2 regions of the Rothia sp. LK2588 genome follow, and region 1 is predicted to be linked to the other one. Evidence: predicted binding sites of a transcription regulator. Region 1 holds the regulator's gene; the other holds the start of a gene.
The links. The regulator HspR, encoded in region 1, represses chaperone genes until heat shock. The targets are predictions, from matches to a motif close to AAGTTGAGTCNNNNNGACTCAACTT.

Region 1 (11,052 bases):
CACCTGCACGGGGATGCCGAGGGAGGTCGCGATCTCCGCCTCGTAGGCGGCACGCACGCTCTCGAATTCTTCGGCCTGGGATTCGGCACGCGCCCGGTCAGCCCCGGTCAGCCCGGTGAGCGGTGGCGGGGTCTGGGCGACGTCGATGCGTACCTTGACCACGCCCTCTTTCTCGGCGCGGAGCAGGGCCAGCAGGCGGTGGGAGGGGATGCGGCGGATGGGTTCGTGAAAATCGAAGTAGTCGGCGAACTTGTTGGAAGATGCCGCCGGAGTGTTGCGGTAGGCGCCGGTGGCTCGGCTGCTGATCACCCCGGTCTCCCAGAGTTTCTCGCGCAGGGATTCCATGAGCGTGTGGTCGAAGAGCGCGTATTCGTGCATGATCGCCCGCGCCCCGGCCAGGGCCGTCTCGACGTCGGGCACGGCGGTGTCGGCCGGCTGGTCCGGTTCGGCCTGTCGAATGTAGGCGGCGGCGATGTCGTCCAGCGGGGCCAGCGGCACCTCGAGCAGGTCATCGACCAGCGATTCGAGCCCGGCCTCCAGCGCGATGTGCGCCTTGGTACGGCGGGTCACCTTGTAAGGGGCGTAGATAGCTTCGAGTTCGTTCTTAGTAATCGCTGACTCCACGGCCACTCGCAGCGAGTCTTCAAGCACGCCGCGTTCGTCCAGCAGTTCGAGGATGGACGCCCGCCGCTGCTCGAGCTCGCGCAGGTAGTCCAGACGCTCGGCGAGCGCGCGCAGCTGGGTGTCGGTCAGCCCTCCGGTGCGTTCTTTGCGGTAGCGGGCGATGAAGGGCACGGTGGCACCGGCGTCGAGTAGTTCTACGGCGGCACGGGCGCTGGAGGTGGAAACACTGAGTTCCTGGGCGAGAACGTCGATGATTTCTGCGTCGGTGGCACTGTGCATGGTCATAGTTTCTAGTTTCTCACGTTCCCCGCGGTGCTGGAGTGCGCCGGGGCGGCAGGCTGAGAGCCGCCTGGGTAATTTCTGAAGGGTGCAGGTAATAGTTGCGCATATATTTGTGCGCTCTATTGCGGAGCAATAGAGTTTGAAGAGGTAAGCACTACACGTTGTATTGTAGTTTTTCCCTTTTCTAACCTCGGTCTCCCGCAGAAAGACTTTTATCCGTGACAGACACCGGATCTTACGAAGAGTTCCTTGCGGATCACGAAGAGTTGATCGAGTCGTTGGCCGGTATGGGGTGGACCCCTGCTGAGGCATACCACCGGGTGACGACCGTCTATCCGCATGCCCCGGCAGAGTATGTGCTGCAGGCGATTAATTCCGGCAGGTGGACCTTCGTGGGGCGCAAGGAGCAGCTGTTTTCGAACACGATGACCGCCGCGGCCCTGTGGTACGCGGTGGCAGTCTCGTACGATCTGCCCCCGGAGCCCGATCACGCGGCGGTCACGCTAGACCCGGTGATTATTGAGGACGTCCCGCGCCTGTTGGATCTGGCCGGGGTCACCCGCGAGAACACCGCTATCATCATCAACAAGGTGGGTGCGGGCCTGAAGTACCTGTCGGAGAACCCCTACACCACCCTCGAAGAATCCGCCTACGACGAGATGCTCGAGAACCTGCCGTCCGAGGCCCTCGGTATTTCCGACGAGGTCAACACCTGGCCGCCCACACGCTATATCGTGGAGGATCGCCTGGGAGACGGCAGCTGGAGCCAGGCGTTGCTGCGGGTGGGTATTTGCCCCACCGATTTTGACGACCGGGACCTTTCGCTGTCTGGTTCGGAGCTGAGCGACCGCACCTTCCGCAACACCCTCGGCGAGTTCTTGAGCTATTGCATCCGGTACGACCGCAAACCTTCGGTGTTGCTCTACGGTAGCTGGGCGGTGTCGCAGAGCCAGTACGGCCGCGTGCCGGTGCTCGGTGCGGTGCGCGCCAAGTACGGCACCTGGTATCGCGCGTTGCGCCTGGGTCGCCGCTTGATCAACGACGCCCTGAAAATGTCCAACGCGCAGGCGGTGCCGGCGTCCCCGCCGGGTGAGGCCGCAGGTTCGGGTGGTCTAGCGATCGAAGAGATCAAGGCGCAGGGCATCGGCGTGGTAGAGACCCCGCGCCTGAGCGAGCCGAACGCGGAGCGTCAGGCCTGGACGGAGCTCAACGAGGCGATGACCGCGCGGTTGCAGGAGCTGCCCTGGGGTCAGAGCCTGCGGGTGTACTACCTCAGCGAGCAGGTACTCGCCGCCGAGGACTACACGCCGTACGTGCGGATTATGCGTTCCCCCGGTGGCTGGCTCTGCGAGGTCTCCGCGGCCGAGTCGTTTTCCACCCTCGCTCCCACAATCGACGAGCGGTATTTGCAGGAGCACGGTTGGAACAAGTCGGCGCACAACGGTTTTATCGCCTACAGCCAGAACTTCTTCGAGGTCTCGCAGGCGGGCTTCGCGCTGGTCGGTGCGATGCGCTTCGGGCAGGGTTGCGAGTACCCCGAGTATTTCCGGTCGGACGACCCCGCCAACTGCCTCGAGGCCGATGGCCCCAACCCAGACACCGGGGCCTTCCCCATCATTCCTAACAGCTAACCCGCTACCCGCGGCGGTGCGGGTAGGTCTTCTCATCACCACGCATACAGCAAGACGCCGGCGTCACGTTCTTCACGTGAGGCCGGCGTCCTGGTGTATCAGCGGAGCGGGGTGTTACTTGATGTGGGTCTCCGCGTCGGGTGCGGGCACCTGCTGGATCTGCGAGGTGCGGGCCTCGTTGATCACGGCCTGCTTCTCGAGGTGGCTGGGGTGCTTACGCACGAACATCCAACCGATGCCGAGCATGATGAACCACAGCGGCATCACGAACAGGGCGGCGCGGGTGTCTTCATAGAAGGCCAGCACCACGATCATCACCGCGAAGAATGCCAGCGATAAGTAAGCCACCGGAACGCCACCGGGCATCTTGTAGGTGGATGCGGCGTGGCGCTCGGGGAACTTCTTGCGGTACACCACGTAGGACACCAAGATCATGCACCAGTTGAAGATCGCCAGCACGGCGGCAACGGTGGTGACCAGGGTGAACGCCTGGATGACCGAGTCGCCCGAGTAGAGCAGGATCAGCGAGGAGAACAGCAGCACTGCGCTGAGGAACAGCGCGTTGCGGGGCACACCGTTGCGGCTGAGCTTGGTGAACAGGTGCGGCGCGGAACCTTCTTCTGCCAGGCCGTAGATCATGCGCGAGGTCGAGAAGATACCGGAGTTCGCCGAGGAGGTTGCCGAGGTCAGCACCACGAAGTTGATCAGCGAGGCCGCGAAGCCCAGGCCGGCCAGCGAGAACATGGTCACGAAGGGGCTGTGCGCGGGGTCGATGGAGCGCCAGGGGGTGACCATGAGGATCACGGCCAGGGTCGCCACGTAGAAGACGATGATACGAACCGGCACCGCGTTGATGGCGCGGGGCAGGGTCTTGTAGGGGTCTGCGGTCTCAGCTGCGGCGGTACCGACGAGCTCAGAACCGAGGAAGGCGAAGAGCGCAATCTGGAAGGCGCCGAGGAAGCCGACAACGCCCTTGGGGAACATGCCGCCGTCGTTCCAGAGGTTAGCCACCTGCGCGGTGGTGCCGCTGGGGGCGGTGAAGCTCATGGCGACCATGATGCCACCGACGACGATGAGGCAGAGAATCGCGACGATCTTGATGAGCGCGAACCAGAACTCGATTTCGCCGAAGCTCTTCACCGAGGGCAAGTTGAGCGCCAGCAACAGGGTGATCACGACGATAGCGGGGATCCACTTGGGAATGTTAGGCCACCAGAACTGGCTGTAACCGGTGATGGCGATAACGTCTGCGACGGCGGTGACCACCCAGGTGAACCAGTAGGACCATCCGACGAAGAATCCGGCGCCGGGGCCGAGGATGTCGGAGGCGAAGTCGGAGAACGACTTGTAGGACAGGTTGGAGAGCAACAGCTCACCCATGGCGCGCAACACGAAGAAGATGACCGCGCCGATGATCATGTAGACGAAGAGGATCGATGATCCGGTGAGGTGAATGGTTTTGCCCGAACCCATGAACAGGCCGGTACCGATCGCACCACCAATGGCGATCAGCTGAATGTGGCGGTTGCTGAGCCCGCGCTTTAGTCCTTCTTCGGCGCTTGCCGCGTGCTGTTCGTGGTGATGCTCCGTACTAGTGCTAGGCATCAGGCCTCCCAGTCATGTTTGTGGAAAATGGCGTGGCGCGTGAAGACCACCCGTATCGAGGGAGTGTTTGGATTGAGGGCACGCCCGGGGTGGTTCACAACGTCATTGGGTCAATAGTAGACCCTTACCACTGTAAATGAGTACTGCGTCACGTTAAATCTGCGGTTCTGTGGGCTCTCTAGCGTTCGGGAGAGATTTAATCAGGCCACCTATTCCACATCTAGATGTTTTCCTTGTAAAGTCATCTGTGAAAGTGAATCCCGATTTAGCAAAGGAAGAACTCACATGTCGCTGATTTCAAACGCTGCACTGCGCGCAACCACTGGCGCTTTCATCCTCAACTCCGGTATCGGCAAGTTGGGCATGGACGAAGGCACCGCAAGCTACCTGCAGGGTATGGCAAAGACCGGTGTTCCCCAGGTTGAGGCGCTGGACGCCAAGACTTTCGGCAAGGCTCTCTCCTACGCCGAGACCGCTCTGGGTGCGGCCCTGCTGTGCCCCTTGGTTTCCCCTCGCATCGCTGGTCTGGCTCTGACCGGTTTCGGTGCTGGCATGCTGACCATGTACTTCGGTAACGATGACATGACTCAGGAAGACGGCATCCGCCCCTCGCAGGAGGGCACCGCTCTGGCCAAGGATGTGTTCCTGGTTGGCGCCGGCCTGGCTCTGGTCTTCTCGCGCAAGGGCCTCTAAGCTCAGCTAGCGCGTAGCTTATCTGCGGACGCCGCCTGCACCTTTTCGGTGCGGGCGGCGTCTTTGTGTGTTCGGCTAAGATGGGAGTTTGCGCCTGCGCCTGCGGGCGCGCCCCGGCGGTGCTTTCGTGTTTCCGCATGCGCCGGTAGTTGCTGGAATCGGAGGAGAAGATTCGTGGAAACCAATAAGCAGAGGGCCAAGCAGGCCGAGCAGGAGCGTTTGCGCGCGGCGGGCATTGACCCGGCGGAGCAGCAGACCCCTGAGAAGTTTTATCGTAAGCCGTTGTCTTTTGTGCGTCGTGGTGATCGTTTGACCGGGCGCCGGTTGAAGGCTTGGGAGAAGTACGCGCAGGATTATGTTCTGGATATCCCGCGTGAGATGACGGATACCTCGGTGGCCCCGGAGGCGCATTTCGATCAGCTTGAGGTGTTTGGCCGCGAGGCGTACCAGGTGCTGGAGATCGGTTCGGGCCTGGGCGAGGCGATTGTGCACCGCGCCGCGGAGGTTCCCGAGGCGAACTTCTTGGCGGTGGAGGTCTATACCCCGGGAATCGCTGATTTGCTGCGCAAGATGGCGAGCGAGGGCGTGGAGAATGTGCGCGTGGCGCAGGCCAACGCCCCGGAGCTGTTGGACAACATGTTGGAGGAGAACTCCATCGATGAGTTGTGGGTGTTCTTCCCGGACCCCTGGCATAAGACCCGCCACCATAAGCGCCGACTGGTGAGCCCCGAGTTCGCTTCGAAGGTGGCCCGCGTGTTGAAGCCCGGCGGTATTTGGCGACTTGCGACCGACTGGGAGGAGTACGCGATCGTGATGCGCGATGTGCTGGACGCTCACCCCGATTTTGAGAATCTGCACGCCGGCGAGGGCGCAACGGAGGAGGATCCTGCCGGTGGTTGGGCTCCGCGGTGGGAGGGTCGCACGTTGACCTCCTTCGAGCGGAAGGCTGGCGAGGCAGGACGCAGCGCGCACGACCTCACGTACCGCCGCCGCTAATAGGGCTGAGGTGGGCCACTGTTCGGCCGGCCCCACGGTTTTGTACCCCGTAAAGTGCAGTGTACCTATCTAGGAATGTACGTGGCGCTTTGCGGGGTACAAACCTGTGAAGGATGTTTTTCAGGGGATAGCTATGAGAAGCTTAGAACTCAGAAGAACCCTCTTTGTGTCGCGAGTTCTCCCTTCCCTCTTTCTCTCTGAGCTCGGCTCCCTTTTTGGCGTCGCGCATTATTCCAAAAAAGCCCTTCATGCACTGGATTGCGAAGGAGATGAAGAAAACCACAGCCAGGACGACACCCACCACGAAACCGGTGCTTCCGGGTTCAAACCGTGGCAGAACCAGAAATCCCACAATTCCATATCCGATCCAGCTAATAATAAAAAGGGGAACATTTACATATTTGAATGGGTTGAACATTATTTTCATCCTTTGTGTTTCATTTTATTTTTATCTACGGCTTCAGCCCCATAATGCTCTCGCCCTGCGAGCTAGGGACATCATCGACGCAATTCGCTGCATTACACGCCAGAGTTAACTACTGCGATGAAGGTCAATGCACAAGGCGGGCAGAATATGCGATTCCGATCTCGGCGAGGGGTGCCACAATAAGAAGGTTACTAAGAGTGAGAGTTGAGCATATCCCTGTGTGTGTTATGGATTACAACACTTTCCATAATACTCCCCCCCCCATACAAAAATGCAGTTATATGAACATTCATATAACTGCATCTGCACAGCCACTACCGGTTATGCACCCGGGGGCTTAGGCATCGTCCTTCAATCCCAGAATCTCACGGACGCGGAGGATTACCTCGGTGCCGTAGAGCTCGATCGAGCGCATCGAGTACTCGTGCGGCAACGGGCCGTTTGAGTACTTCAGGTCAAAGCGGTTCACGCCCAGCGCGCTGACGGTTTTGGCAATCTTCTGGGCGACGGTCTCCGGGGAGCCGACGTAGAGGGAGCCGTGCTTGATCTCCTGGTCGAACTGCTCCTTCGAAGCCTGACCCCAGCCGCGTTCCCGGCCGATCTTGTTGCGGTTCGTGATCCAGTGCTCCACGATCTGCTCCTGGGCCTCGGCGTCTGTCTCGGCGATGTGGCCGGGCGAGTGCACGGCCACCGGCAGTTCACCGTTGCCCAGCTCCCGGTTCGCGCGGTGGTAGAGGTCCACGAAGGGCTTGAAGCGCGAGGCCGGGCCGCCAATAATCGCCAGCATCAGCGGGGTCTTGTATTGCGCGGCGCGAACAACCGACTCCGGGCTACCGCCCACGGCGATCCAGCGCGCCAGACCGCCCTCGGTCTCGGGGTAGACGCGCTGGTTGCGTAACGGGTTACGGTCGCCGGGGTTCCAGTTGAACGGTTCCTCAGAGGCTACCCGCGAGAACAGCTCCAGCTTATCGGCGAAGAGCTGGTCGTAGTCCTCCAACTTGTACCCGAACAGCGGGAAAGACTCGGTGAAGGAACCGCGGCCGAGCACGACCTCGGCGCGTCCATTGCTCAGGGCGTTGATAGTGGAGAATCGCTGAAAAACTCGAATCGGGTCGTCGGAGCTGAGAACGGTCACCGCCGACCCCAGGTGAATCCGCTCGGTGCTGGTGGCAAGCCCGGCCAACACCACGTCAGGTGCGGAGACCGCAAAATCGGGGCGGTGGTGCTCCCCCACCCCGAAGAAGTCCACGCCGACTCGATCGGCCAGCTGCCCCTGCGCCAACACGTTGCGGATCACCTGCGCCTGGGGCACAGGCGAACCGTCGGGGTTGACGGTGACGTCCCCGGAAGTATCGAGGCCCATCTGTAATTGTTGTTCGTTGACGGATTTCATGTGGTCCAGCTTTCTCGCTCGGCAATAGTACGTTTAGCGTTGGCCGCGGTACAACACCACGGCCTGGGAGCGGGAGCGCTGCGCCGGACGCTTGCCGCGCGCCAGGTGCACCACGTCGCCGGCGGTGCCGGCGGCGAAAACCCGGGACCCTTCGGCCAGTTTGGCGTGGGCCAGGTTCAGCTCCTCTTGAAGCTCCTCATTGCGTAAACGCAAAGCCTCGACCTGATGTTCCAGGTCCATGATGCGTTTGATTCCCTCCAGCGAGACGCCGTCCTGGGACAGCTGCTGGATCTCCTGTAGTTTCTCGACGTCGCGCTGGGAGTAGCGGCGGGCGCGTCCGGGCGCGCGGGAGGGCTGAACCAGACCCAAACGGTCGTACTGGCGCAGGGTCTGGGGGTGCATTCCCGCCAATTCCGCGGCCACCGAAATCACGAAAACCGGTCGTTCTGATCCAAGTGCCATGGTTTATTGCGCCGCCTTCCTGCTGAATTCTTCGCGCACCTTCCCTTGTCCGGCGAGGGCGATGAAGGCCTCGAAGGCCTGTTGCGCCTCGTCGCTGAGGTCGGCAGGTACCTGCACCTCGGGGATCACGATCAGGTTACCCGTTGCCTTCTTGGTGGTGAAGCCCTTGCCCTTGGCGCGCAGCTTGTTGCCCGCGGTGAATCCGGGCTTGAGCCGCATCTTGACGGTCTTGGCGTCCGGGGTGGGCACCTCGAGGATGGTTCCCTGCACGGCCTCCTGCAGCGATACAGGGATGCGTACCACGACGTCGTCCCCGTCGCGGGTGAAGACCGGGTGGGTGTCAACGGTGACGTGGACGATCAGGTCGCCCGCGCCGCCGGGGCCGGGCTGGCCCTTGCCGCGCAGCTTCAGCTTCTGCCCGCTTTTGACACCGGCCGGAATGCGGATGGTGGTCTCCGATCCGTCGTGCCGGCCGAGCGTGCGGCTGGTGCCGGTGAACGAGTCTTTGAACGAGATGCGGACGCTGGCCTCGGCGTCTGCGCCGCGGCGCGGTGCCTGCTGGAAGCCACCACCGCCGCCGAAACCGCCGCCACCGAACATGCCGCCGAGCAGGTCTTCGATGTTGATGTTTTGGCCGCCCGCGCTGAATCCGCCGGCACCGCCGGGGAAGCCCGCTCCGCCGAAGCCGCCCGGGAAGCCGCTTGCGCCGCCGGGGAAGCCCTGGGCGCCGGCGAATCCGGCGGCCCCGTACTTACGGATCTGGTCGTACTCTTCGCGCTGTTTCTTGTCGGAGAGCACGTCGTAGGCTTCGGCGACCTCTTTGAATTTCTTCTCGGCGGTTTCGTCGCCGGGGTGCTGGTCGGGGTGGTATTTGCGGGCCAGTTTGCGGTAGGCCTTTTTGATGTCGGCGTCTGACGCGCTCTCGGAGACGCCTAGCACCTTATAAAAGTCTTGATTCAGCCAGTTTTCGCTCGCCATGTGACGCCTCCTTCGGGGTCGTTCTTCATCTCTTTTAGAAAGTCTTTGCGGGGTATTTTGGGCGGTTGGGTGACACCGCCAGATCCCCCATATTTATGAGTGTGGGCGGGCCCGATCTCTCGAACCCGCCCTAGACGTTGCACCCGAGCGTTGGACAGCGGCTGTGCCGCTCAGCCGACTGGCTCGGGGCTGGCGTTTAAGGGATGTCGGCGGAAGCGGCACAGCCGCTGTCCACTCCCTTGTATGTACCGTCTATTCCGCCACAGCTACGGCCACCTGCGCCGTACGAACCACGCGATCCTTGACCTTGTAGCCATTGCGCAGAACCAACGCGATGTGGTCTTCTTCCACCTCGGAAGTCGGCTGCTGCAGTACCGCCTCGTGGACCTTCGGGTCGAAGGCTTCGCCGACTTCGCCGTAGCGTTCCAGACCGTGTCGGTTCAGGGTCGCTTCGAGCTTGTTGGCGATGGCGGCGAAGGGGCCGTCTTTGAGGTCGCCGTGGGTGCGTGCAGCATCGATGTCGTCGATGACCGGCAACAGCGCGGTGACCAGGTCTGCTACCACGTATTCGCGGAGCTGTTCCTTCTCCTTGTTGGAGCGGTTTTTGAAGTTGGTGAACTCCGCTTGCAGGCGGCGCAGATCTTCCAGACGCTCAGCTGCGAGCTGGGCGTTGGGGTCTTCCTGCTGTTCATCAGCTTCGGCGGGTGAAGCCTCGGCTTCTTCGGGTGCCGCCGCAGGGTTGGTGTCTGCGGCGGCGTCCTCAGATACACCTTCGGCCTCGGGGTGTCCGTCTGCGGAGGGCGCGTTGAATGCGTCTTCCAGGGGGTCGTTGCCCTGCTGGTCGTTGGTGTTTTCAGCCATGATTACTTCTTTTCGTCTTCGTCGTCGATTACTTCTGCGTCTTCTACGTTGTCGTCAGCCGCTGCCGATGCACCGTTGGCACCTTCGGCCTGTGCCGATGCGTACAGCGCCTCGCCCAGCTTGGTCTGGGACTGCTGGAGCTTCTCGAACGCGGTCTTGACGGCTTCGTCGTCGTCGCCTTCCAGGGCTTCCTTCACGGCGTCGACGTCGGCCTGGACCTCGTTCTTGACGTCCTCGGGCAACTTGTCACCGTTCTCCTTGATGAGCTTGTCGATGGAGTAGGCGGAGGTTTCAGCCTGGTTGCGGGTCTCGGCAGCTTCGCGGCGTGCCTTGTCCTGCTCGGCGTGAGCCTCGGCGTCCTTGACCATGCGGTCGATGTCGTCCTTCGACAGCGAGGTGCCACCGGTGATGGTCATCGACTGCTCGGTGCCGGTGCCCTTGTCCTTTGCGGAGACGTGGACGATGCCGTTGGCGTCGATGTCGAAGGTCACCTCGATCTGGGGTACGCCGCGGGGTGCCGGGGCGATACCGGTCAGCTCGAAGGTACCCAGGTTCTTGTTGTCGCGGGTGAATTCGCGCTCACCCTGGAAGACCTGAATCGATACCGAGGGCTGGTTGTCTTCGGCGGTGGTGAAGGTTTCCGAGCGCTTGGTCGGGATCGCGGTGTTGCGGTCGATGAGCTTGGTCATCACGCCACCCTTGGTCTCGATACCCAGCGACAGCGGGGTGACGTCGATGAGCAGAACGTCCTTGCGGTCGCCCTTGAGCACGCCGGCCTGAACTGCCGCGCCCATGGCCACGACCTCGTCGGGGTTGACGCCCTTGTTGGGTTCCTTGCCACCGGTGAGGTCCTTGACGACGTCGGCGACGGCGGGCATGCGGGTGGAGCCACCGACCAGGATGACGTGGGCGATCTCGGAGATCGATACGCCGGCTTCCTTGATGACGTCGTTGAAGGGCTTCTTGGTGCGCTCGAGCAGGTCCGAGGTCATGTCCTGGAACTTAGCGCGGGTGAGCTTTTCGTCCAGGTGGATCGGGCCTTCTGCGGTGACCGAGAGGTACTGCAACGAGATGTTGGTCGAGGTTGCCGAGGAGAGTTC
Region 2 (11,052 bases), on a different contig from region 1:
ACTTCGACGACCTCATCGCCACCACCGTGCACCTGTTCCGCGCGCACCCGCAGGTCGCTGAGTACTACCGTCGCCGGTTCCGCCACGTGCTGGTCGACGAGTACCAAGACACCAACCACGCCCAGTACGCCCTGGTGCGTGAGCTGGTCGGTGGCGCGCCCTCGCAGGCCGAGCCCGGGCCAGAACAGACGCCCTACCCCAGTGCCGTCCCTCCGGCCGAGCTAACCGTGGTGGGCGACTCGGACCAGTCCATCTACGCTTTCCGCGGGGCCGACATCCGCAACATCACCGACTTCGAATCCGACTACCCCAACGCCCGCACCATTTTGCTGGAGCAGAACTACCGCTCCACCCAGAACATTCTCTCGGCGGCCAACGCGGTGATCGAGCGGAACAAGGGCCGGCGACCCAAAAAGCTGTGGACGGCATCGGGTGACGGTGCCAAGATCACCGGGTACGTGGCCGAGTCGGAACACGCCGAGGCCCGCTACATCGCCCAAGAGATCGACCGTCTGCGGGACGACCACGGCGTGGCCCCCGGAGACATCGCCGTCTTCTACCGCACCAACGCGCAGTCGCGCAGCCTCGAAGACATGCTCATGCGCATGGGCCACCCCTACCGCGTGGTTGGTGGCACCCGCTTCTACGAGCGCAAAGAGATCAAAGACGCGCTGGCGTACCTGCGCATGCTCAACAACCCCGATGACGACATCAACGTGCGTCGTATTCTCAACGAGCCCAAGCGCGGCATCGGGGCCAAGAGCGAGGCGGTCGTCGCCGCGTACGCCGAACAGCAACGCGTCTCGTTCATGACTGCCTTGCGGGCCGGAACCGAGGTGCCCGGCATGGGTGCGGCCGGTGCCAAGAAGATCGCCGGCTTCGTGCAACTGGTTGACGACCTCGCCCAGATTGCGGCGACCGAGTCTGCCGCGACCTGTCTGGAGGCTGTGCTCGAGCAGACCGGTTACCTGCAGTCACTGCGTGAATCCACCGATATTCAGGACGAATCTCGGGTGGAGAACCTCTCGGAGCTGGTGGACGCCGTGCGCGACTTTGAGACCGAAAACCCCGGCGCCACCCTTGAGGACTTCCTCGAACACGTCTCGCTCGTGGCAGACGCCGACCAGATTCCGAACAAGCCCCGCCCGACCGACGATGAAGAGGGCCCGACCGCGGCGCAGATCGCCGCCGAGGTGGCCGAGGCCCGTAGCCAGGGTGTGATCACCCTGATGACGCTGCACACCGCCAAGGGTCTCGAGTTCCCGGTGGTGTTCTTGACCGGTATGGAACACGGTCTCTTCCCGCATCAGCGTGCCCTAACCGACGAGAACGAAATGAGCGAGGAGCGTCGCCTGGCCTACGTGGGCCTAACCCGCGCGATGGAACGCCTGTACGTGACCCGCGCCGAGAACCGCTCGATGTGGGGCCAGTCGCAGTTCAACCCGCCCTCGCCCTTCCTCGAAGAGATCCCCGAGGAGCTCATCGAGTGGAAGCGTCTCGGTTCCGGGATGGGCATGCGCATGGGTGGCCTGGGCGGTTTCGGCGGTGGAGGTTATCCCGGCACCGGGTACTCCTCCGGCGGTTGGGGTTCGCCCGTGCACTCGCGCCGCTTCGACGAGGCTGGCGGCGGGCGTTCTGCCCCGCGCGGGCCGTCGACCGCGGACGTCAACGGTTCGGCTTCCTACGGACTGGCGGCTGCCACACGGGGCCAGAAGACCGCGCGCGTGCAACAGAAGAAAGAGATTCCTGCGTTGAACGTGGGCGATCGCGTGCAACACACCAGCTTTGGCGAGGGAACCGTCACGGCCCTGGAGGGAGCCGGGGATAAGACGGTGGCCAAGGTGAAGTTCGCGACCGAAGAAAAGCGGCTCTTGTTGCGCTACGCACCGTTGAAAAAACTCTAACTCGGGCATAATTGAAGGGTCTGTTTTTCAAAATTCAACAGATTTTTACTGAGGAGTGAACAACAATGACACCCGGTGACAGTACGCCCGAAGATGGCACACTCCAGTCGACCGCGTCGCAGTTCGCACAGGCAATGGATCGCGTCAGCGATCAATCGGTTCAGCTACAGGAGATTCCCAACCTCACCCTGATCCGCATCGAGATCGACCCCAACTCGCGGGCGGCGGTGCGTTTGCAGAAGGTATTGGGTGTCAGTTTCCCGCGGCATGCAGGCGAGGTCACCGGCGACCGTCGCGCGATGCAGGTTCTCTACAGCACCCGACAGATCGTCGCCTGCCTCTGGGTGCACGACGACATCTTCTTGGTGGTCTCCCGCGTGGATCACGTGAAACTCGGCCGCGCTCTGGATTCCGCTTTAGGTACGGACAAGGGCCTCATCTTGGATGTCTCATGGAACCGCTCTGTCATCGAGCTCTCCGGCCCGGACGCCGCAGACGTGCTCTCCCGCTCGGTCTCGGTGGAGGAGGTTCCCGAGTATTTCGACGTGGGGATGGCCCTGCGCGCGAACGTCGCCGATTCCGAATTGATGCTCTGGCGTGTGGACACGGACCAGTACCTGTTGGTGCCGCGTTCCTCGCACACCGGTTCGGTGATGGCGACGATGTTCGATGCGATCTACGAGGTCAAAGAGAGCTAGCGCTCGCGGTCTTTGACCGCTCGACGCCCTTGAGGCGTGAACAGCTGTGCGCTCCCGGTGTTTTGGCCGCCCTATAAGTTAGTGAACTAGCCGGGTTTTCGGTAGAGTTGCACCTGACAGAAGAGTTGTGGTCTTCATCTCCGCGTGAAGGTTCTCAAGACTCTAACTCGGGTGAAGCTCGCGATTCTTCGAAAGAAAAGAAAGCCAACCTCTACGTTGGCACACTTCAACGAAGAAGGATTACAGTGGACCTGTTTGAATACCAGGCACGCGACCTGTTCGAGAAGCACGGTGTACCCGTACTTGCCGGCATCGTGGCCACCACTCCCGAAGAAGCCAAGGCTGCAGCCGAGAAGATCGGCGGCGTCACCGTTGTCAAGGCCCAGGTTAAGGTGGGCGGCCGCGGTAAGGCTGGCGGCGTGAAGGTTGCCAAGACCGCAGATGAAGCGTACGAATACGCTCAGCAGATTCTCGGTATGGACATCAAGGGCCACACCGTCAACCGCGTGATGATCGCCCAGGGCGCAGACATCGCCGAAGAGTACTACTTCTCCATCCTGCTGGATCGTTCCAACCGCACCTACCTGGCCATGTGCTCGGTTGAGGGTGGCATGGAGATCGAGCAGCTGGCCAAGGAGCGCCCCGAGGCTCTGGCGAAGATCGAGGTCAACCCCACCGAGGGTCTGAACGAGGCTAAGGCCAAGGAGATCGTCGAGGCAGCAGGCTTCCCCGCTGAAATCCAGTCCGACGTCGCCGCCGCTTTGGTGAAGCTGGGCGAGGTCTACGAGAAGGAAGACGCTACCCTCGTTGAGGTCAACCCGCTGGTCAAGACCGGCGACGGCGAGATCCTGGCCCTCGACGGCAAGGTCTCCCTCGACGACAACGCAGAATTCCGCCAGGAAGGCCACGCGGCTCTAGTCGACAAGTCGGCAGAGAACCCGCTGGAGGCTAAGGCCAAGGAGAACGACCTCAACTACGTCAAGCTCGACGGCCAGGTCGGCATCATCGGTAACGGCGCAGGTCTTGTGATGTCCACTCTGGACGTCGTTGCCTACGCCGGTGAGAACCACGGCAACGTCAAGCCCGCTAACTTCCTCGACATCGGAGGCGGCGCGTCCGCTGAGGTCATGGCCAATGGTCTGGACGTCATCCTCAACGACGAGCAGGTCAAGTCCGTCTTCGTGAACGTCTTCGGCGGCATCACCGCCTGCGACGCCGTGGCTAACGGTATCGTCAAGGCCCTGGAGATCCTGGGCGACAAGGCAACCAAGCCGCTGGTCGTGCGTCTGGATGGCAACAACGTTGAAGAGGGTCGCAAGATCCTCAACGAGGCCAACCACCCGCTGGTTCACCAGGCAGAGACCATGGACTCCGGCGCCGACAAGGCAGCCGAGCTGGCCCACAACGCTTAATTCGCCGTTTTAGATTTATAGAAGGTAAATAACATGTCTATCTTTTTGAACAAGGACTCCAAGGTCATCGTTCAGGGCATCACCGGCGGCGAAGGCTCCAAGCACACCGCACGCATGCTCGCTTACGGCACCAACATCGTTGGTGGCGTGAACGCCCGTAAGGCCGGCACCACCGTTACCCATACCAACAAAGAGGGCAACGAGGTTGAGCTGGACGTCTTCGGTTCGGTCTCCGAGGCCGTCGAGAAGACTGGTGCAAACGTCTCGATCGTTTTCGTGCCCCCGGCTTTCACCAAGGACGCCGTGATTGAGGCTATCGACGCCGAGGTTCCGCTGGTCGTCGTCATCACCGAGGGTGTTCCGGTACAGGACTCCGCCGAGTTCTGGGCACACGCAAAGTCCAAGGTGGATGCCAATGGCAAGCAGATTACCCGCATCATCGGCCCCAACTGCCCCGGCATCATCAGCCCCGAGCAGTCCAACGTGGGCATCACCCCCGGCAACATCACCGGCAAGGGTAAGCTCGGCCTGGTCTCCAAGTCCGGTACCCTGACCTACCAGATGATGTACGAGTTGCGCGACCTGGGCTTCACCACCGCCATCGGCATCGGCGGCGACCCGATCATCGGCACCACCCACATCGACGCTCTGGAGGCCTTCGAGGCTGACCCCGAGACCGAGGGCATCGTGATGATCGGTGAGATCGGTGGCGACGCTGAGGAACGCGCTGCAGAGTTCATCAAGGCCAATGTCACCAAGCCGGTCGTCGGTTACGTGGCTGGCTTCACCGCTCCCGAGGGCAAGACCATGGGTCACGCCGGCGCTATCGTCTCCGGTTCCTCGGGTACCGCTGAGGCTAAGAAGCAGGCTCTGGAGGCCGCAGGCGTGAAGGTCGGCAAGACCCCGTCTGAGACCGCTCAGCTGATGCGCGAGATCTTCGCCAACAAGTAAGACGGCTTTCGCCGTAGAGCAGGACGCCGGTGGTGCGCAGGTAGCGCGCCACCGGCGTTTTTGCGTGCCCGCTATTGGTGAAGGACTTGAAAGCGGGCGCTTTTATCTGAGGCCGCAAAGAATGTGGCCGGACCGCCTTTTTATTAATAGAAATAACAAATTGATTCATTTTTTCTGGGCAACAAATTATTTATAAAATGTCGTTCTTTATCTGAGTATATGTAGCTATTTTGGGGGACAATTTATCCGCTCTATGATGGGGATCTGAGTGCTAAACCGGGGAAAGTCTGGGGTGGCCTGTGAATATATTTCACTCCGCAAGATAGTGAGCTTTTGAAGCGTTTAAAATCTACTCCCTCAAAAGTTTCAACACCTGTAGTCTTAAGTGCTGAATTTACAATTCGCATCACTTTCACTTACAGAGTTAGGGGAACTCTATGACTACCACTGTCTCGCGCCGCGCGGTAGCCAAGGGAGCAGTTTGGGGTGCTCCCATCGTCCTGGCCTCTGCCACCATTCCTGCCTATGCCGCATCTCAGAACAAGCTGGGCATCCAGTACGGCGTGTACGTCTCCACCCAGTACAACGGCGGGTACGTAGGGTACGCCACCAGCAACAACACCGGCACCATCAACGCCACCAGCCCGGACGCCTACTTCGCCTCCAACCCGACCCCGGAGAGCGACATCAACTGGAACGACGCCACCTCGCGCCCGACCAATTCCACGTCCTTCGTCAACGGTGAGGGTTCTTTCACCCCGGTCACCAACTCCCAGAGCGGTCAGAACGGTGCCTACGCATCGTCCAGCGGTTTCTGGTGGTCGGTGCCCACCACCGACATCGCGAGCGGCTCCAACTACATCTCGCGTTCGACCGCGACCCTCGCATCCGGTGCAACCTTCGTGACCGTGGTAGAATACACCGTTCCCGCCGGCGCCGAATGGTCCGTCAATAACGCCACCATCAACGGCCAGCTCTGGAGCCCGAAGAACACCAAGCCGCTGACCGGCACCACCGCTGAGGCTATTTCATCGGCGACCCAGTCCACCTACCTGTCGATCGCGCAGACCGCCGGTAGTTGGACCGCCGACATTCCGGCGGTGACCAAGAACGCCGATGGTTCCTTCACCTTCCGCGGCACCATCACCTACAAGACCACCAAGTCATACACCCTGACCCAGACGGGCACCAAGTACTACGGCCAGACCAACTTCATGCCCGCCCAGCTCAAGTTCTCGGATGCCTACGGTTGGACTTCCTACAGCCAGACCTCCTACATCCAGAACGCCACGATCACCTACTCGGGCAACGGCATCACCGACACTCTCAGCCTGACCGGTCTCAGCACTACCTCGACCATTCGCCCCTAACCGATAGCGAACCAAAAAAGCCGGCGCGCCCCGTCTCAATGGACGGGGCGCGCCGGTTTTTAAAGCTGTGCGATATAACGGGGCAATCGGTTAACTCACCGAAGTGCCGAACGCCAGGCCCAGCAGGTAGGTCACCAGGGCCGCACCCATGCCGATCGCGATCTGACGTAGGCCGCGCTTGAAGGGGGAGGCCCCCGAGAGCAGGCCGACAATGCCGCCCGTGAAGCCCAGTGCCACCGAGACGAAGATTAGCGACAGTACGATGCCCAGCATGCCCGAGGCACCGAAGATGAACGGCAGAATCGGGATCAGCGCGCCCGAGGCGAAGAAACAGAAGGACGCCGCCGAGGCGCCGATGTCGGTGCCCAGCGCCGCGTTGTTGCGCTCGTCGTCCGGGTCTTCGGCGGGGTCGCGCCACGAGAGCGAGGGGTCGCAGTCGCAATCGAGGTAACCGAAGCGTTCGAGGGCGCGGTGGTGGGCGGCCTCCTCGCTCATGCCGCGGGCCTTGTAGATGAGCTCGAGCTCGTTACGGTCGATGTCGAGCTGGTCGGCCACCGAGAGCGTGACCTGCGTGGGGGAGGAGGCGTCCAGCATCTCGCGCTGGGAGCGCACCGAGACGTACTCGCCGGCGGCCATCGAGAGCGCGCCCGCCAACAGGCCGGCGATGCCCGAGAGCAAGACCATCTGCTGCGAGGCACCCGAGGCGCCGATACCCATGATGAGGGCCACGTTGGAGACCAGGCCGTCATTGGCGCCGAAGACCGCGGCGCGGAAGTTGCCCGAGAGCTTCTCGCGACCGGAGGTCGACAGCGCGCGGATGATCTCCTCGTGGATCGCCTCATCGGCCGCCATGGCCTCGGTGGCGTCGGGATCCTCGGCGTAGGGGGAGCGCTGCTCGGCGCGCTGGGCCAGCGCCAAGACGAACACCGAACCGAAGTTCTTGGCCAGTAGGTAGAGGAATTTCGACGAGATCGAGGGCCGCGGTTCGGGGTCGGCGTGCTTGCCCAGCAGCGCCCGCCAGTGGTTTTGGTGACGGATTTCGGCCAGGGCCACCTCGCGCAGAATTTCTGCCTCTTTCCCCTCGGCGCGGTCGGCCAGCGCCGCGTAGATCTTTGCCTCGGAGATTTCTTCGGCCAGGTAGCGGCGCCAGCGTTTGATCTGCGCCTGCGTGGGGTTCAGCACCGCCTGGTGGACGTCGGTGTTGAGGTTCTGAATGTAGCGGCGGCGATCCTCGGTGGTGACGATACCGGTGCGGATGACCTCGGCGTTGGCGGCCATTTCGCGCTCGAGCCGCATCGCGGCGGTGTCGGTCGAAGGTTCGTTAGCGATGTCCAGGGAGTCTTGATTGCGATCGGGGTGGCCTGTGGGCTGGGCGCTACGGCTTGTCATTCAAGCTCCTGAGTCTGTGTTGCGGGGCGGACGCGCGAGGCGGGTATCGCGGACGACGAGAGTTAATCTTAGGTCAGGCCAGGAGAGGTTCCAAGAGCTACCCCCTGGGAGAACCTGGGGTGATTTTGACCATCTTCGGGCTCAACAACGCACCAAAAAACCGGCCCGCACGGGTGGTGCGGGCCGGTGGTGGGGGGGGGAGGGGGCGTCTTACTTGACGTTGCCCTCGCCGTCTTCGAGGTGAGCGCGCAGGAACCACTGGAACTTCTCGAGCTCGGCGGTCTGACCGATGAGCAGGTCTTCGGTCACCGGGTCGACGTCACCGATTTTGGCGATGGCCGCGCGGTGGTCTTCGATGATTCCGATGTAGACCTCGTTCAGCGCACGAATGTGCTCGATGCCGGTGGCGCGGTCAACCGGGTAGTCCTCCCAGGTGCGCTTCTTGACCAGGTCGCCAGGCAGACCGTTGGGGCTAACACCCAGAGCAGCCATGCGCTCGGCGAGATCGTCGGCGAAACCGCGTGCCAGCTCCACCTGGGGATCGAGCATCTCGTGGATGCCGATGAAGTTCGGGCCGACCACGTTCCAGTGGGCGTGCTTGAGGGTCAGATGCAGGTCGTTGATGGCGTGCAGACGCAACTGCAGGGTTTCGCCGACCTGGTGGCCTGCTTCGTTGGTGAGACCCGGCACGGTGTATTCAGAGTTCTGGGCTGACATTGGAATTCCTTTCCGTCGATTGCTGTACTGCTTACAGCTTATCGACTTTGCGCAGGAACTTCCAGGGTTATTACGAATTATTCATAATAAACCCACCCGAGGGGGCGCGCTACGAGTTGAACGCCTTCAGAATTGCCTCGAGGGAAAGGTCCTCGTGGCGAACCTGGGCGTCACCGGCGTCGGCGGGTACCTCGACTTCGCCGGGCACCACGATGACCTTCATGCCGGCGTCCGTGGCGCTACGAACGCCCGAGGGGGAGTCTTCGATCGCCACGCACTGCGTGGGATCCACGCCGAGGTGCTGGGCGCCCAGCAGGTAGGGCTCCGGGTGCGGTTTCGAGTGGGTGGTCTGCTGATCGCCAATCACCGTGGCGAAGACGCCCGGGGCCTTCTCAGCGGTGCGCTCGGCCACCGAGGTGGTGGCGTTGGTGACGACCGCGCAGGGAATTCCAGCCTGCTTGAGTTGGTCCAGCAACGGGCGAATGCCGGGCAAGAAGTCGTACTCGGCGTCTGCGAAGTACTCGTGCATGTAGGTGATGAGGAGCTGCTCGATCTCCTCCAGCGGGCGATCCACACCTACCTCCTGCAGGCGTTCTAGGGTGGCCTGGATCGAGTAACCCAAGACTGCCTTGGTGTCCTCAGAGCTCCAGGTGGTGCCGTGTTCGGCGCAGATGCGTTGCTTGGCTTTCTCCCAGATCGGTTCGGTGTCAACGAGGGTGCCGTCATGGTCAAAAAGTACGGCCTGGGGCAAGGGTGAGGAGGTAGAAAAAGGCATGGTTTTAGCCTACTAGAATGAGGGGCATGAGCGCAGAAAACTCCGTCTTGCACCGCCCCTCCGGCCCGTGGCATCGCGCCGTACTCTGGGCCGCCGTTCCCGGCGCTATCGTGGCGGCCGCGTGGATCACCGCCGGTCGTGCGCTGTTTGGGGCCGGCGGTTGGCTCGTGCCGGTTTTCGCCGTCAGCTTCGGCCCCCTCCTGCTCGTGGTTTTGCTTGTTTCCGCCTGGTACGGCGTCAAGGACGCCCGCCGCCACTCACCCGGCACCGGTACCTCGACCGCGCTGGCGGTGTTGCACCCGGTTACCTGGTTGCTGGCCTTCATTTTCGGAATGCTCTGCCCCGACCGGATAGACGGCCGCACCGTCTCGGCGGCCTCGCAGTTGCTGGGGTACGAGTTCGTAGGGTTGTCGGCCGGTTTCGGCAACACCTTCGGCATTCTGACCTTCGTGGCCGCGTTTGCCACCCTCCTCGTGGCGATCTCGCAGGCGCGCCGCTCGGCGCGCCGTGCCGCCGGTATCACCGAGGCCGATGAAGAAGAGTTCGAGCGCTCGCAGAGTTCGTACGAGTTCTTGGACTAGCCGTTCTTCGTTGAGCCGTGCTGGGCCTAACCGTTGTGACCGCAGACCTTGGGTGCGGCGTCCACCCTGAGCTAAAAAGGTTTAAAACCTATTGCGCCCGCAGAGTTGAGCGAGGTACACTCAAGTTACTTGAAATATCCCAACTCAAACGAGAGGTAAAGAATGGACGCTAAATTTACGACGTCCTCGCAAGAGGTCATCAATAGCGCGAACATGAACGCGCAAACCGCAGGCAACCCCACCATCGAACCGGTACACCTGCTCAAAGCACTGCTGGACCGCCGCGAATCGGTGGCGGTAGCGGTACTCAAAGCCGCCGGTGTCGACGTCGATGCCGTCTCGACTGCGGCGTCCAACGAGATCGCCAAGCTGGTGAAGAACTCCGGTTCCAGCGTGAGTCAGGCCCAGTTCAGCCGCAACGCCCTGCGCGTGATCCAAACCGCCCAAACCAAGGCCCAAGAACTCGGTGACAGCTTCGTCTCGACCGAACTGCTGCTCTTCGGCATCGCCTCCGGTGAAGACCCCGCCGCCCAGGCACTGAAGAACGCCGGAGCTACCGCCGAGACCATCGCCCGGACCATCCCCACCGTGAGAGGAGACCGCACCGTGGATACCCCCGACCCCGAGGGCACCTTCCAGTCGCTGGAGAAGTACGGCACCGACCTGACCGCCATCGCCCGCGAAGGCAAACTCGACCCGGTCATCGGCCGCGACTCCGAGATCCGCCGCGTGGTGCAGGTGCTCTCGCGCCGCACCAAGAACAACCCGGTGCTCATCGGCGAACCCGGCGTCGGCAAGACCGCCGTGGTCGAGGGGCTGGCTCAGCGCATGGTCTCCGGGGACGTCCCCGAATCCCTGCGCGGCAAGACGCTGATCTCGCTGGACCTGGGCTCGATGGTTGCCGGGGCGAAGTACCGCGGTGAATTCGAGGAGCGCCTCAAAGCGGTTCTCGAGGAAATCCGCAAGTCTGAGGGCCAGATCGTGACCTTCATCGACGAGATCCACACCGTCGTGGGTGCGGGCGCCTCCGAGGGTTCGATGGACGCCGGCAACATGCTCAAGCCCATGCTGGCCCGTGGCGAACTGCGACTCATCGGCGCGACCACGCTCAACGAATACCGCGAGAACATCGAGAAGGACGCCGCGCTGGAGCGCCGTTTCCAGCAGGTGTACGTCGGTGAGCCCTCGGTGGACGACACCGTCGGCATCCTGCGCGGTTTGAAGGAGCGCTACGAGGCCCATCACAAGGTGGCCA

Region 2: the regulator HspR is predicted to act here: its motif matches at 9,900-9,924, upstream of clpB (ATP-dependent chaperone ClpB).

Annotation. Positions count from the first base shown of each region.
Region 1 covers NZ_JAYWLS010000004.1:314,889-325,940, forward strand. The annotation lists gene VVR12_RS10045 (Tex family protein) at 1-909, opposite strand, end outside; gene VVR12_RS10050 (TY-Chap domain-containing protein) at 1,125-2,537, shown strand; gene VVR12_RS10055 (amino acid permease) at 2,652-4,142, opposite strand; gene VVR12_RS10060 (hypothetical protein) at 4,428-4,835, shown strand; gene trmB (tRNA (guanosine(46)-N7)-methyltransferase TrmB) at 5,055-5,831, shown strand; gene VVR12_RS10070 (hypothetical protein) at 5,974-6,249, opposite strand; gene VVR12_RS10075 (LLM class flavin-dependent oxidoreductase) at 6,596-7,651, opposite strand; gene VVR12_RS10080 (heat shock protein transcriptional repressor HspR) at 7,685-8,113, opposite strand; gene VVR12_RS10085 (DnaJ C-terminal domain-containing protein) at 8,117-9,091, opposite strand; gene VVR12_RS10090 (nucleotide exchange factor GrpE) at 9,344-9,952, opposite strand; gene dnaK (molecular chaperone DnaK) at 9,955-11,052, opposite strand, start outside.
Region 2 covers NZ_JAYWLS010000002.1:228,254-239,305, reverse strand. The annotation lists gene pcrA (DNA helicase PcrA) at 1-1,904, shown strand, start outside; gene VVR12_RS05425 (sarcosine oxidase subunit gamma) at 1,970-2,602, shown strand; gene sucC (ADP-forming succinate--CoA ligase subunit beta) at 2,848-4,014, shown strand; gene sucD (succinate--CoA ligase subunit alpha) at 4,048-4,965, shown strand; gene VVR12_RS05410 (amino acid oxidase) at 5,403-6,335, shown strand; gene VVR12_RS05405 (VIT1/CCC1 transporter family protein) at 6,426-7,724, opposite strand; gene VVR12_RS05400 (Dps family protein) at 7,935-8,441, opposite strand; gene VVR12_RS05395 (HAD family hydrolase) at 8,551-9,216, opposite strand; gene VVR12_RS05390 (hypothetical protein) at 9,243-9,797, shown strand; gene clpB (ATP-dependent chaperone ClpB) at 9,960-11,052, shown strand, end outside.